3 regions of the Streptomyces sp. NPDC003016 genome follow, and region 3 is predicted to be linked to each of the others. Evidence: riboswitches for the same ligand, from Rfam matches in the RefSeq annotation. Region 3 holds a riboswitch; each other region holds the start of a gene.

Region 1 (4,131 bases), on a different contig from region 3:
CACCTGCTCGTAGAAGCTGACCAGGCGCTGCGCGTCGTCGGGAGTGATGGGGCGGATCCGCGCCGTACCTCCGTCGCGCAGCACCACGTCGGCTTCCCAGTGGGCCGGGTACGCGTGGTGCCCGTCGCGGTCCGGCGGGGTCTGCTCCATCGGAGGCTGCATGAAGGAAGCCTACGGGTCGCGGGCCCGCCAGGGACGAGGCAGGCTGGGGCCGCCGCGGGCGGCCGGCCGGCCCGGGGTCGCGGGCACGGCTTCCCCGAGCGACATGAGAGACTGGTCTAGACAACCGTTAGAACATGAAGGGCAACACCATGGTTGAGCGCCGTGTCACCGTCGGCTGGGCCGAAGGCCTGCACGCCCGGCCCGCCTCCATCTTCGTTCGCGCAGCGACCGCCTCGGGTGTTCCCGTGACGATCGCCAAGGCCGACGGCAAGCCGGTCAACGCGGCCTCCATGCTCGCGGTGCTCGGCCTGGGCGCGCAGGGCGGCGAAGAGATCGTGCTCGCTTCCGAGGCCGACGGTTCCGATGCCGCCCTCGACCGCCTGGCGAAGCTGGTCTCCGAGGGCCTCGACGAGCTTCCCGAGACCGTCTGACCACTCGTACGGGCGCATTCTCACGAGGGAGCCGCGACATCCCGGATTCGGGACGTCGCGGCTCCTTCGCTTTTGCGCGGAGACAGCTGAGATATACGTCAGGAATTCCGGGCAGCAGAAAAAGCCCCCGCCCATTCGCTTTCTTTGTATACGGCGCATCTGTTAATTGCGGCCGCCCCCGGTGTGTACGGCATGTTGCGAAGTCCTCACGCGTTCCGGCCGTGGGTCGGGGCGCCGCAGCCGGTACGCGGCCACCGCCCGTTCGGCGTGCAGGGCCGTCAGCGCCCGGGCCCGCTGCGCGTCGCCGCGCGCCACGGCGTCCACGATCGTGCCGTGTTCGGCCCAGGACTCGACGGGGCGGGCGGGCTGCTCGACGGCGTACATCCAGGTGATCTTGTGCCTGAGCTGGGTGAGCAGGGCCGTGAGGCCGGGGCTGCCGGACGCCTGGGCGAGCGTCTCGTGGAACCAGCCGCCCAGGGGGCTCAGGCCCTCGCCCTCGCCCCGGCGGGCCCGCTCCTGACCGAGCCTGACCAGGCCGCGCAACACCTTGAGGTGCGCCTCGGTGCGCCGCTGGGCGGCGCGGGCCGCCGCCAGCGGCTCCAGCAGCATTCTGACCTCCAGGAGGTCGGCGGCCTCCTGCGCGGTGGGTTCGGCCACGCAGGCGCCCGCGTGCCGGCGGGTGGTGACGAACCCCTCGGACTCCAGCGTGCGCAGGGCCTCGCGCACCGGGACGCGCGAGACGCCGTAACGGCGCGCCAGCAGCTCTTCGGTGAGCCGGCTGCCCCGCTCGAAGACGCCGGAGACGATGTCGTCACGGATCGCCGTGCATACCGATTGCGCGGGAATGCGCATGAGCGGACCTCCGCCTTGATCCTCGCGAAACGCGGTCGAATGACGCCTGTTCGGCGACTCTATTGCAGCGGCGCGCGATTTCCGACGGGCGGCAGGAATTCATGGATATATTTTGGCCAACGCCGAAGGCCCCGGCGGTAAGCCGGGGCCTTCGGGAAAACCGGGGTGCGTCAGACGTTCACGCCGTGCGCGCGCAGGTACGCGACCGGGTCCATGTCGGAGCCGTACTCGGGAGACGTACGGACCTCGAAGTGCAGGTGCGGGCCCGTCGAGTTGCCGGTCGAACCCGAGAGACCTATCTGCCGGCCCGGGGTGACGGCCTGCCCGACGGAGACGCCGATGGACGACAGGTGGCCGTACTGCGTGTACGTGCCGTCGTTCATCCTGATGACGATGTTGTTGCCGTACGCCCCGCCCCAGCCGGCCTCGACGACGGTGCCCGCACCGACGGCCACGACGGAACTGCCGGACGCGGCCCGGAAGTCGACGCCGGAGTGGCTGCCGGAGGACCAGAGCGAGCCGCCGCTCCGGTAGCCGGTGGTCACGGCGGAACCGGCGACCGGAAGGGTGTAGGCGGTGAGGCGCTCGCGCTCCGCCGCACGGGCGGCGCGCTCCTCGGCCTCGCGCTTCGCACGCTCCTTCTCGGCCCTGGCTTCCGCCTTGCGCCTGGCCTCGGCCTTGCGCGCCGCCTCGGCCCTGCGCTCGGCCTCCGCCTTGTCGGCGGCGTGCTGCTGCGCCTCGGCCTGGGCGGCGATCCGGTCGGCGAGGGAGTCGCCGACGACGAGGGCCTGGGTCAGGCCGGTCGCCTCGACGGAGTGGGCCGCGTCGGCGCTGGTGCCGGCGGCGAGGGCCGGAGAGGCCAGGCTCCCGACGGCGCCGGTCGTCGCGAGGGTGGCAACGCCCGCGAGGCTCGCGCTCCTGCGCGTCAGACGGCCCGGACGGCTCGGACGACGGTGCTTCCCGGTGGCACGGGTGAACGCCATGGAGTGGCTGGTCCTTTCCTTCCTTCTCGCCTACCGGGTTAGCTGACGGGTTCGGAGCAGGAAGGTCTCCTACGGACCCCTTCCGTACGTACGCACGGAAGGACGTCCGATTCACCCCAGGGACTGGGCTCCTCCAGCCGCGAAGACGGCAGGAGGGTGGGTCCCCGGCTCCCCAGGCTCGCGCCTGACGGGGACTCGGCGATGACTGCCCGGTGCCGCGGATGCGGCTCACTGCTGACGGACAGCCGGACCGACGCTAAACGGGACATCTTTCAATCACCAAAAAGACCCCGCACTTTGTAACGCACCCCACAGGTCAGAAAGGCAACCTCCGCAACAAAACGGACATACGCCAAGGACCCCGGCAGCCTGTCGGCCACCGGGGTCCCTCCACCTCCCGTGGTGAGGGAGTTGCGCAATCGGCTCGGCTCGAACGGACGGACCGTCAGCCGGCGACCACCGTCACGTCACCGATGCCGAGCGCCCTGACGGGCTCCTCGATCTGCGACGCGTCCCCGACGAGGACCGTGACCAGACGGTCCTCGGGGAAGGCGCTGACGACCGCCGCAGTGGCCTCCACCGTGCCCGTCTCAACGAGGCGGGCGTACAGCTGGGCCTGGAAGTCGTCCGGCAGGTGCTGCTCGACCTGGTCGGCGAGCGTGCCGGCGACGGCCGCCGCCGTCTCGTACTTGAGCGGTGCGACACCCACCAGGTTCTGCACGGCGACGTCGCGCTCGGCGTCGGTGAGGCCCTCGGCCGCGAGGGTGCGCAGCACCTTCCACAGGTCTTCGAGCGCCGGGCCCGTGGACTCCGTGTCCACCGAGCCGCTGATCGCCAGCATCGCGGCGCCCGATCCGTCGGGAGCGGAGCGCAGCACCTGGCCGAAGGCGCGCACGCCGTACGTGTAGCCCTTCTCCTCGCGCAGGACGCGGTCCAGGCGGGAGGTGAGCGTGCCGCCCAGGCAGTACGTGCCGAGGACCTGGGCCGGCCAGACGCGGTCGTGCCGGTCGGGGCCGATCCGGCCGATGAGCAGCTGCGTCTGGACCGCGCCGGGGCGGTCCACGATGACCACACGGCCGGTGTCGTCGGCCGTCACCGGCGGTACGGGGCGGGGCTCGGCGGTGTCGCCCTTCCACGCCCCCAGGGTGTCGGCCAGTACGGCGTCCAGGTCGGTGCCGTCGAGGTCGCCGACGATCACGGCGGTGGCGGTCGCGGGACGCACGTGCGCCGCGTAGAAGCCCTTCACGGCGGCGGAGTCGATGCGCTTGACCGTCTCCTCGGAGCCCTGGCGCGGACGCGACATGCGCGAGGTCGCCGGGAACAGCTCCTTGGAGAGCTGCTTGGCGGCGCGGCGGGACGGGTTGGCCGTCTCGTGCGGGATCTCGTCGAGCCGGTTGGCCACCAGCCGCTCGATCTCGCCGTCCGCGAAGGCGGGCGCGCGCAGCGCGTCGGCGAGCAGGCCGAGCGCCTTGGGCAGCCGGGAGACCGGGACCTCCAGGGAGACCCGGACGCCCGGGTGGTCGGCGTACGCGTCGAGCGTGGCGCCGCAGCGCTCCAGCTCGGCGGCGAACTCCTCGGCGGAGTGCTTGTCGGTGCCCTCGGAGAGGGCCCGCGACATGATCGTGGCCACACCGTCGAGGCCCTCGGGCTCGGCCTCCAGGGGGGCGGCGAGGAAGACCTCGACGGCCATGACCTGCTGGCCG
Region 2 (4,131 bases), on a different contig from region 3:
TCTTCACGGACGGCCTCTCCGAGGCCAGGAACGCCGCCGGTGTCTTCTACGATCCGCCCGCGCGGCTGCGCGGGCGGATCTTCCCGGGACCCGAGGAGCTGCTGGACGCGATCACCGACGACGTACGGCTGCACACGCACGGGGCCGCCACGGACGACATGGCCCTGCTGGCGGTCGCACGGCCCGCCGAGGGGCAGCCGGACCGCCGTCGGACCGTGAGCCTGGTCAGGCGGGTGGCGGCGCACTCGCCGCACCTGTCGCACCCGCCTCTCCCGTCGCACTCGTCGCACTCGTCGCACCGAACCAGTGCAGACCCTGGCCGTGCGGAGCCGTGAAGGCGACCGCGCGCTCGTCGAGGGCGAGGGTGAGCAGGTGCTCGTCGTCGGGGGCGGGGGCATCGAGCCAGGGCAGCACGGTGTGGTGCTCGTTGGAGATCCAGTGGCCCGGCAGCGCGCGGACGAGCGCGGCGAACTCCTCGCGGCGGGCGAGCGGCAGGTAGGTCAGTACGGCGGTGTGGAAGACGACCAGGGTGGCGTCCGCCGGGGCGTCGGCGGCCAGCGCCGGGAGGTGGTCGACGAGGTCGCCGCGGACGATGCGGGGGCGGGGCGCCGTACGTACGGCCTCGATGGCGGCGAGCTGCTGGCGCGGGCGCTCCGCACGGCCCGGCCAGATCAGCGACTGGAGCCAGCGGACGTCGTCCTCGTCGGTGGGGTCGAGGGGGTCGAGGTCGATGCCGGCGCGCCAGGCGATGTCGGGCAGCGCGGTGGGCAGGGGCACGGGACCCTCCGTACGGCAGTCGAAGGTGACGGGGGAGGAGCCCAGGACGGCGCCGCCGTCGTAGCGGTAGGCGTAGCGGTCGGGGTGGAGGCACAGGCCGGCGGAGGCGCCGACCTCGATGAGGGCGAGGGGCTGCGGGAGCGCGGCGAGGAGGGGCAGCAGGGTGGCGCAGCGGGCGGGCTCGTTGGTCTGGGTGAAGCGGGTCAGCACGACGGCGCGTACGGCGTCCCAGTGGGCCAGGGTCCAGGCGCGGAAGGACACCCACCGCTCGTGGGGGCCGCCGAGGAAACGGACGGCGGCGAGGAGGAGGTTGGGCTGCTGCTTGTTGCCGGGCGGCAGGGCGGCGATGAGGGCGCAGAGCTCCTCGTCCTCGCTGATGCGGGCGGTGAGTTCGGCGTAGCCGGGGGAGACGCCCTGCGCCTGCTGTTCGGAGAACTCGCGGTAGCGGCCGGCCACGGACCGCGTGCTGTTGGCAACCATGGTGACGAAGCTAGTCCGGCGACACTGTGTAGTCGTAAGACGCCCCTGCGCATAACAATTGACGAACCGTCACCACTTCGAGGTTTCGGAATGTCGATCGGGGGCATGGCAACTCGCCCCGCTGTGACCATATGTGTGGCGATTGGTCCGTGCCAATATCGTTAACGATCACCTGGAACGGCTTGGAAAGCGGACCCGGTGTCTATTAACGTTCGATAACGCAGCGCGGTCGTCCCAGTCGTCACAAGAGACGACACCGTGCGCACGCGCCGAATTCCGCAAGGGAACCGGGGAACCACGTTCCTTGGGGTGAATCGGACTCCTTCGTACCTACGAGGAGGCCCGTAGGAGACCTTCCTGCTCCGAACCCGTCAGCTAACCCGGTAGGCGAGAAGGAAGGAAAGGAGCACGCCTCCGTGGCGTCCAACAGGCCTGCCCCCGAAGCACCCCTGCCCTCTTACGGGTACGAGGTACCGAACGTTCCGAACGCCGCCGGGATTCCCGGTGGCGCCGAGGGAACCTGGGGAGAGTGGAACCCCACCGAGGAGTCCATCCGGCCCGTACGCGGCCGTCATCGCGTCGTCAAGCAGCGCGGCGGAATCGGCCGCAGTTCCACCGTTCTCGGTGTCGGCGTCATCGCCGCGGTCGGCGCGGGCGGCATAGCCACCGCGCAGGACAAGCCGGCCGTCTCGATCTCCCTTCCCGACGCGATAGCGGACTCGCTGCCCGACGCCGAGTCCCTTCCCGGCATAGGCTCCTTGATGTCCGACGACGCGGGCTCCGGATCGGGCTCCGGCGTTCAGGCGGGTACGGGCACGGCGGGCGAAACGATCCTGGCGGCCGCCCCGCTCACCACCGCGGGCGTCACCACCGCCGACGCGCGGCAGGGCACCACCGACGCGGGCGAGGCGCTGCGCGCCCGCATCCTCCAGCAGGCCGAGCAGCAGCAGGACGCCGCCGACGCCGAGGCCAAGGTGGCCGCCGAGGCGAAGGCCGCCGAGCAGGCCGCGGCCGAGGCGGCCGAGCAGCAGAGCGCGGCGGAGGCCAAGGCCGAGGAGGAGAAGCGGAAGGCCGAGGAGGAGAAGCGACAGGCGGAGGAAGAGGCCGCGCGCAAGGCCGAGCAGGAGCGGCTCGCCAAGCTGGCCGCCAGCTACTCGCTGCCGACCTCGTCGTACACGCTCACCTCCACCTACGGCCAGTCCGGCTCGATGTGGTCCTCCGGCCAGCACACCGGCCTGGACTTCGCCGCCCCGACGGGTACGCCGGTCAAGGCCGTGCACGGCGGCACCATCACGTCGGCGGGCTGGTCGGGTGCGTACGGCTACCGCATCGTCCTGGAGCTCCCGGACGGCACGGAGGTCTGGTACTGCCACCTCTCCTCGATGACCGCCACCTCCGGGGAGGTCGGAACGGGCGACGTCATCGGCCGCGTGGGCGCCACCGGCAATGTGACGGGAGCGCACCTCCACCTCGAAGTGCACACGCCCGGCGGCGCCGGCGTCGACCCGGCCGCGTGGCTGCGGGACAAGGGCCTCACGGTCTGACGGCCGGCCGGTGGCCCGGACGGCCTGCTGCCCCGGACGGCCCGGTGGTCCGGTGGTCCGGTGGCCTGACGGTATGTCCCGCGGTTCCCCTCAGTCCCCGGCAGTCCTGGCACACACCCCCCGTCGCCAGGGCTGCCGGCTCTGTTACCGCTGCTGCCGGTACGGGTTGTAGACGGCGTGGTCCCGGTGCGGGGCGGGGCGCTGGGGCGGCGGTCCGTACCACGGCGCCGGTGACGGCCGTGGGTGCGGCCGGGACTGCCGCGGGGGCGGTGGCGGGGCCCATGCCCGGCTCGTCGCCCACGCCGCGTACTCCAGCGCCGGTCCGGCCACGTCCCTGCGCTGCCACAGGTGGTGCAGCAGCTCCTGCTCGCGTGCCGCGAAGTCCGGGCCCACCGCGCCGCGGTGGGCCCGGTGGCGCAGGAAGGCCAGGGACGTCGCGAAGACCTCGTACTCGGCGACGGCACGGGCGGCGGCACGGGCGGCGGCCCGGGACGGGGCCCGCCCGCCGGATGCTGCCCGGCTTCCGTACGCACTGCCCCCGTACGCACTGCCCCCGTACGGACCGCTCCCGTGCGGACCGTTTCCGTTTCCGTTTCCGTACGTACCGCTCCCGTACGCGCGCGCCGCCGCGTCCCGTGCCAGCGAACGGGCCCGCATCGAGGCGAGCGTGAACGGCTCGGCCGGCCGCAGCCAGCCGGCGGCGGCGTAGGCGGGCAGCTCGGCGGCGATCGTGCGCAGCTCGCGCTGGCGTGTCCAGATCACCAGCCAGGTCAGCAGCGCGAAGGCGGGGACCATGAAGGCGGCGTACACCGCGTAGAAGCCGTACGTCCCGAAGACCGCGGAACCGTTCCACAGGGCGTGCACGCCCATCGCGAGCACCAGACCGAGCAGCGGCAGCGCGATCCGCCGCCACCGGCCCGGGCGTCGCTGCGGTGCGAGCGCGGCGAGCCCGAAGCCGATGCCCGTCAACACCGTGAACAGCGGGTGCGCGAACGGCGACATCACGATGCGTACGAAGAAGGTCGCCGCGGTCACCGAGGCGAGGCCGTAGGCGCCCGCCTCCTGGTCCTGGCCGAAGGCGGTGCCGAGGTAGAGGATGTTCTCGGTGAAGGCGAAGCCGGTCGCCGTGAAGCCGGCGACGACCACTCCGTCGACGATGCCGGTGAAGTCCCGTCTGCGGAACAGGAAGATCAGCAGTATCGCCACCGCCTTCGCGCTCTCCTCGACGACCGGGGCTATCACCGTCGCGCCCAGGGATTCGGCCCCCGCCGGGTCGGCGGTGGCCGTGGCTATCCAGCGGGTCGCGAAACTGTTCGCGATGATCGCGACG
Region 3 (4,131 bases):
CGCTTCCGCTGCGCCCCGCGATCGGCGCGGCGACATCCCGGCTGCGTGAGGAGCCGGCCGCGGGGACCGGCCCGCTCACACTCTTCTCGCTGCAGAGCAACTACCCGGGGGGAGACGCCCCTTCCACCGGGGTGCTCACCGCCCACCCGACGGTCACAGAGGTGGGCGACACGACGTACGCCGTACGCCATCTGCGTGTGGATCCCGTCGCGCTCAAGGGGCCTGACGTTCCGTTGCTGGAGTTCCTGGACGCCTGCCTCGACTCCGTGCTCCCCTCCCCGCGGCTGCCCAGCCCTTCCGGGCTGCCCGGCCGTCGCGGACCTGCGGCTGCTGCTGAGCGACGGCTTCGCCGCGCTCGGGGAGCCTCTGGCCGCCGACGGCGACCGGGTCCCGGGCTGGGTGCGGCACCCCGCGCGCCCGGTGCCGCACCTGGCGGAGGAGTGCGCCCAGGTCTGCGGACTGGACGAGGACGCCGCGGTGCTCTCTCTGATGCTGCTCGCCCTGCCGGACCCCTCGGACCGCAACGTCAAGGGGTGGACCGGCCGGAAGCCGGTCCACTTCAAGACTGCGGTGGCCGAACGGGGCGGATCGGAGGTGGTGTTGCGCGCGGACCGGGCGCGGGCGGGCCGTTCCCTCTTCCCGTCGGGCGCCTGGCAGGAGCGCAAGCCGCCGCGCCTCCCCCTGGAGGCGTCGAAGCTCGGCCTGCTGTCACTGGCCAGGGAGCGTCGGCCGACGTCACACCTGGCGGCGGTGCCCTCCGGTCCGCCGCCCTGCTTTTCGCGGATGCGTAGGAGGTCCGTAACGGCTGGAGCCGGCCGGAGAGAGCCCCGAACCCTTGCGATGCAATATCGGGCTAAATGCCTCTATCGCATGCCATATAGCATGCCTGTTGGGGCGGTTGGGCGCCCGCCTTTGACCGGCGGAGCCCCCCAAGTGATATGAGTCACGGCCCACAACGGCATGGCGGAAGCGGTACTGGGCACAGTTCCGGCCCCCAGAAAGAAAGTTGAGTCCTCGCTCAGGGCGAGTGACGGATTTTTCTCCGTCCGGAACCGCGATATGGATCATGCGGAGCAATTTCAGGGCTTGTTCCGCCCGGCCACTCTCGCTTACGGTCACCGTCAATCCGGGTGGACCGCCGAATCCTGCCGCCGTCCGGAAACCACACCCACTCACGTACGGCAGGAGCGGGGGACCCAGGTAAGCCGCCGATCCGGAATGCCGGAACGGCTCGGGGTGAAGTCGCATTCACATGCGGCCGGGCATCTCCAGCCCGAACCCGACAGCTCACCTCGCAGGCGACGGAGAGGAATTCACCATGCCCGCAAAGGGTAAGCACCGTCGTTCCAAGTACGCCTCACTCACTCGGGGCTTCATCGCCGCGGGCACGGGAGGCGCCGCACTCGTCCTCCCGCTCATCGGCGCGACCTCTGCCGGCGCGGCGCCGCAGGCCGTCGCTGCCGAGAAGGCCGACTCCGTCATCTATGCCGTGATGTCCGGCGACTCGCTCTCCAAGATCGCCGGTGACCACTCCGTGGCCGGTGGCTGGGAGAAGCTGTACCAGGACAACCGGGAGGCCGTCGGCGACAACCCCTCGCTGATCCGTCCCGGCCTTGAGCTGACCATCGCCAGGGGGACCGAGGCCAAGGCCGAGGCCGAGAGGCCGGCGTCCGCCTCCGACCGGGCCGACCGTTCCGAGCGGAAGACCGCACCGGCCGCCGAAAGCGACGCCCCCGCCGTGGAATCCGCGTCCTATTCCAACGACCTCGACGGCTGGATCAAGGAATCGCTGGCCATCATGGCCAAGCACGGAATTCCCGGTACGTATGACGGAATTCACCGGAACATCATGCGCGAGTCCTCGGGCAACCCGATGGCCATCAACAACTGGGACTCCAACGCAGCCGCCGGAACGCCCTCCAAGGGGCTTCTCCAGGTGATCCAGCCGACGTTCCAGGCCTATCACGTGCCCGGTACGTCGATGGACAGTTACGACCCGGTCGCCAATATCACCGCCGCGTGCAACTACGCCGCCGACAGGTACGGCTCGATCGACAATGTGAACGGCCCCTACTAGGAGGCCCACGTCGTCGGCCCCGCTCCCCCGCCGTTCAGGCGGTGGGGCGGGGCCGACGGCGTCGTCCGTCCGGGTCGCGGAGGTACGCGAGGTACACCACGCCGGGCCCCAGCCAGACGGGCCCCGGGGCGAGTGTCTCGCCGTCGAGCCGGGGAGAAGGCGAGGGCGGTGCTGAACAGCTGCCCCGGAGCCCGTGCGCGCACGCCGTGCCCGGCAAGCAGCCAGACGTCCAGGTCCCCGGCGGGCTCGGCGAGCTGCCCCACGCGGGTGCCGTCCAGCGGCTCGGCCGCCTCCCGCGGCTGCTCGTGCGACCCGGCGCCCGAGCTGAGCGGCGTCCGCCGGCTGTCCGGCCCCGACGCGGTACGCGCCCGGACAGCCCCGGCCGTGGTCCTGGTCCTGCTGATGCCGGGTGAGCGCCTGCCCGGCACGGCGCACATCGCCACCGCCCTCGGCGTGGCCGAGATCACCGTCCGTCGCGCCCCGGTCCCGCTGTGTGCCGACGGCGTACTGGAACACCGGCGCGGGCGGGGCGGCGGCACGGGCGGGACGCCGGCGACCCGGCCGCCGGGCATCCGGCTCCGGGCACCGTCCTCGCCACCGGCGCCTACCGCTCGGACGCGGAGGCGGTGCACCGGCTGATCGACCACCGGCTCGCCCTGGAGTGCGGCCTCGCCCGCCGGGCGGCCGGCCGCGCGACCGAGGAAGCTCTGGGTCGCCTCGACGGCCCCGCCGCTCACCGTCCCCTCCGGCGTGGTGCTGGCCTGGCGGCGACTCGACCGCTCTGCCCGCCGTACCCCTTGGACGCCCTGCGCTCCGCCCACCACGAGCACCGCGCGCTCCTCGACGCCCTGCGCCGCCGGGACACGGCGGCGGCCGCTGTGCGCCGGTCAGCCGATCCGGCCGGTGCCCGCGCCCGCCGTCACCGAGGAGACGACGGAGGAGGCCGGCTCCGCCGTGTAGCTGTACGGCGGGTTCGTGAAGGAGCCCGTACGGGATATCTCGGTCGCGGCGCCTCCGAGGTCGTTGCCGCGCAGCACCGCGTACCCGTCGACCTCACTGCTGCGGCTGGTGGTCACGGCGAGCTTGGTCGTACGGAAGACGTTGTTCTCGACGAGCATCTGCGCGCCCATGCGGGAGTGCACGGCGGTGTCGGCGCCCTGTACGTAGTTGTCGTAGAAGTGGCCGGTGCCGAAGCGCAGGCTGGGGATGCGCGAGAAGACGTTGCTGAAGTGGTTGTGGTGGTACGTCACGCGCAGGCGCCCGGTGTCCTCGGCCGCGTTGTTGTCGCTGTGGCCGACGAGGCTGCCTTTGAAGTGGTCCTTGAACGTGTTCCAGGACACGGTCACCGAGTCGGACGCGTGCGTGATGTCCAGAAGTCCGTCGTAGTAGTCCTTGTCGCCCTGGTTGCGGTCGGCGGAGAAGGCGTTGTGGTCGATCCACACCTTCGTGGACTTCTGGACGGTGATGCCGTCGGCGGGGGCGACGGGCTTGCTGATGTTCAGGTTACGGACGACGACGTTCGTCTTCTCCTTGATCCGCAGCCCGCCGCCGGTGAAGCCGGAGGACGAACCGACGCCCAGGACGGTGGTGTGGGAGCCGATGTCGACCTGTCCGGACAGCGGGATCAGTCCGGACACCTTCACGACCTTGGCCGAGTCGCCCGCGACGGCGGTCTTGAAGGCGGCGAGCGTGGAGACGGTGGTGGCGGGGGCGTTGCCGCCCCCCGTGGTGCCGGCGCCGAAGCCGACGGGCGCGGCTTCGGCGGCGCCCGCCGAGCCGGGGGCCAGGGTGGTGAGGGCGACGGCCGCCGCACAGCCGGCGGCGAGTGCGGCGAGACGCCGCGGGGTGGCGAGGGTACGGAGATCGCTCATGAGGGGGGTCCTTCCCTGGGTGGGGGGATGAGCGGGGGATGTGAGCCGGGCTCGCGGAGCATCACGCGTCCCGGTCCCGGTGTCCGTGCGTGGTGGTGGCGTCGGTCTGCCGTCAGTAGGCGGTGGGCCAACCGCCGTTCCAGCTCAGCAGGTTGAGGCCGAGCTTGGGGGTGCCGGCGTCAT

The links. Region 3 has a riboswitch for cyclic di-AMP ahead of ACWDZ4_RS16660 (transglycosylase SLT domain-containing protein). Riboswitches for the same ligand answer to the same signal wherever they lie in the genome.
Region 1: another riboswitch for cyclic di-AMP. It lies ahead of ACWDZ4_RS30820 (M23 family metallopeptidase); the one in region 3 lies ahead of ACWDZ4_RS16660 (transglycosylase SLT domain-containing protein).
Region 2: another riboswitch for cyclic di-AMP. It lies ahead of ACWDZ4_RS11545 (M23 family metallopeptidase); the one in region 3 lies ahead of ACWDZ4_RS16660 (transglycosylase SLT domain-containing protein).

The regions. Positions count from the first base shown of each region.
Region 1 covers NZ_JBSFTV010000050.1:15,254-19,384, reverse strand. Annotated here, with positions in the region: gene ACWDZ4_RS30835 (bifunctional acetate--CoA ligase family protein/GNAT family N-acetyltransferase) at 1-162, opposite strand, end outside; gene ACWDZ4_RS30830 (HPr family phosphocarrier protein) at 312-593, shown strand; gene ACWDZ4_RS30825 (GntR family transcriptional regulator) at 756-1,445, opposite strand; gene ACWDZ4_RS30820 (M23 family metallopeptidase) at 1,616-2,428, opposite strand; cyclic di-AMP (ydaO/yuaA leader) riboswitch at 2,442-2,639, opposite strand; gene ACWDZ4_RS30815 (M16 family metallopeptidase) at 2,874-4,131, opposite strand, start outside.
Region 2 covers NZ_JBSFTV010000010.1:185,063-189,193, forward strand. Annotated here, with positions in the region: gene ACWDZ4_RS11535 (PP2C family protein-serine/threonine phosphatase) at 1-335, shown strand, start outside; gene ACWDZ4_RS11540 (DUF2332 domain-containing protein) at 226-1,257, opposite strand; cyclic di-AMP (ydaO/yuaA leader) riboswitch at 1,515-1,662, shown strand; gene ACWDZ4_RS11545 (M23 family metallopeptidase) at 1,674-2,801, shown strand; gene ACWDZ4_RS11550 (PrsW family intramembrane metalloprotease) at 2,946-4,131, opposite strand, start outside.
Region 3 covers NZ_JBSFTV010000017.1:42,686-46,816, reverse strand. Annotated here, with positions in the region: cyclic di-AMP (ydaO/yuaA leader) riboswitch at 1,156-1,316, shown strand; gene ACWDZ4_RS16660 (transglycosylase SLT domain-containing protein) at 1,319-2,077, shown strand; gene ACWDZ4_RS16655 (GntR family transcriptional regulator) at 2,345-2,716, shown strand; gene ACWDZ4_RS16650 (pectate lyase family protein) at 2,965-3,948, opposite strand; gene ACWDZ4_RS16645 (arabinan endo-1,5-alpha-L-arabinosidase) at 4,061-4,131, opposite strand, start outside.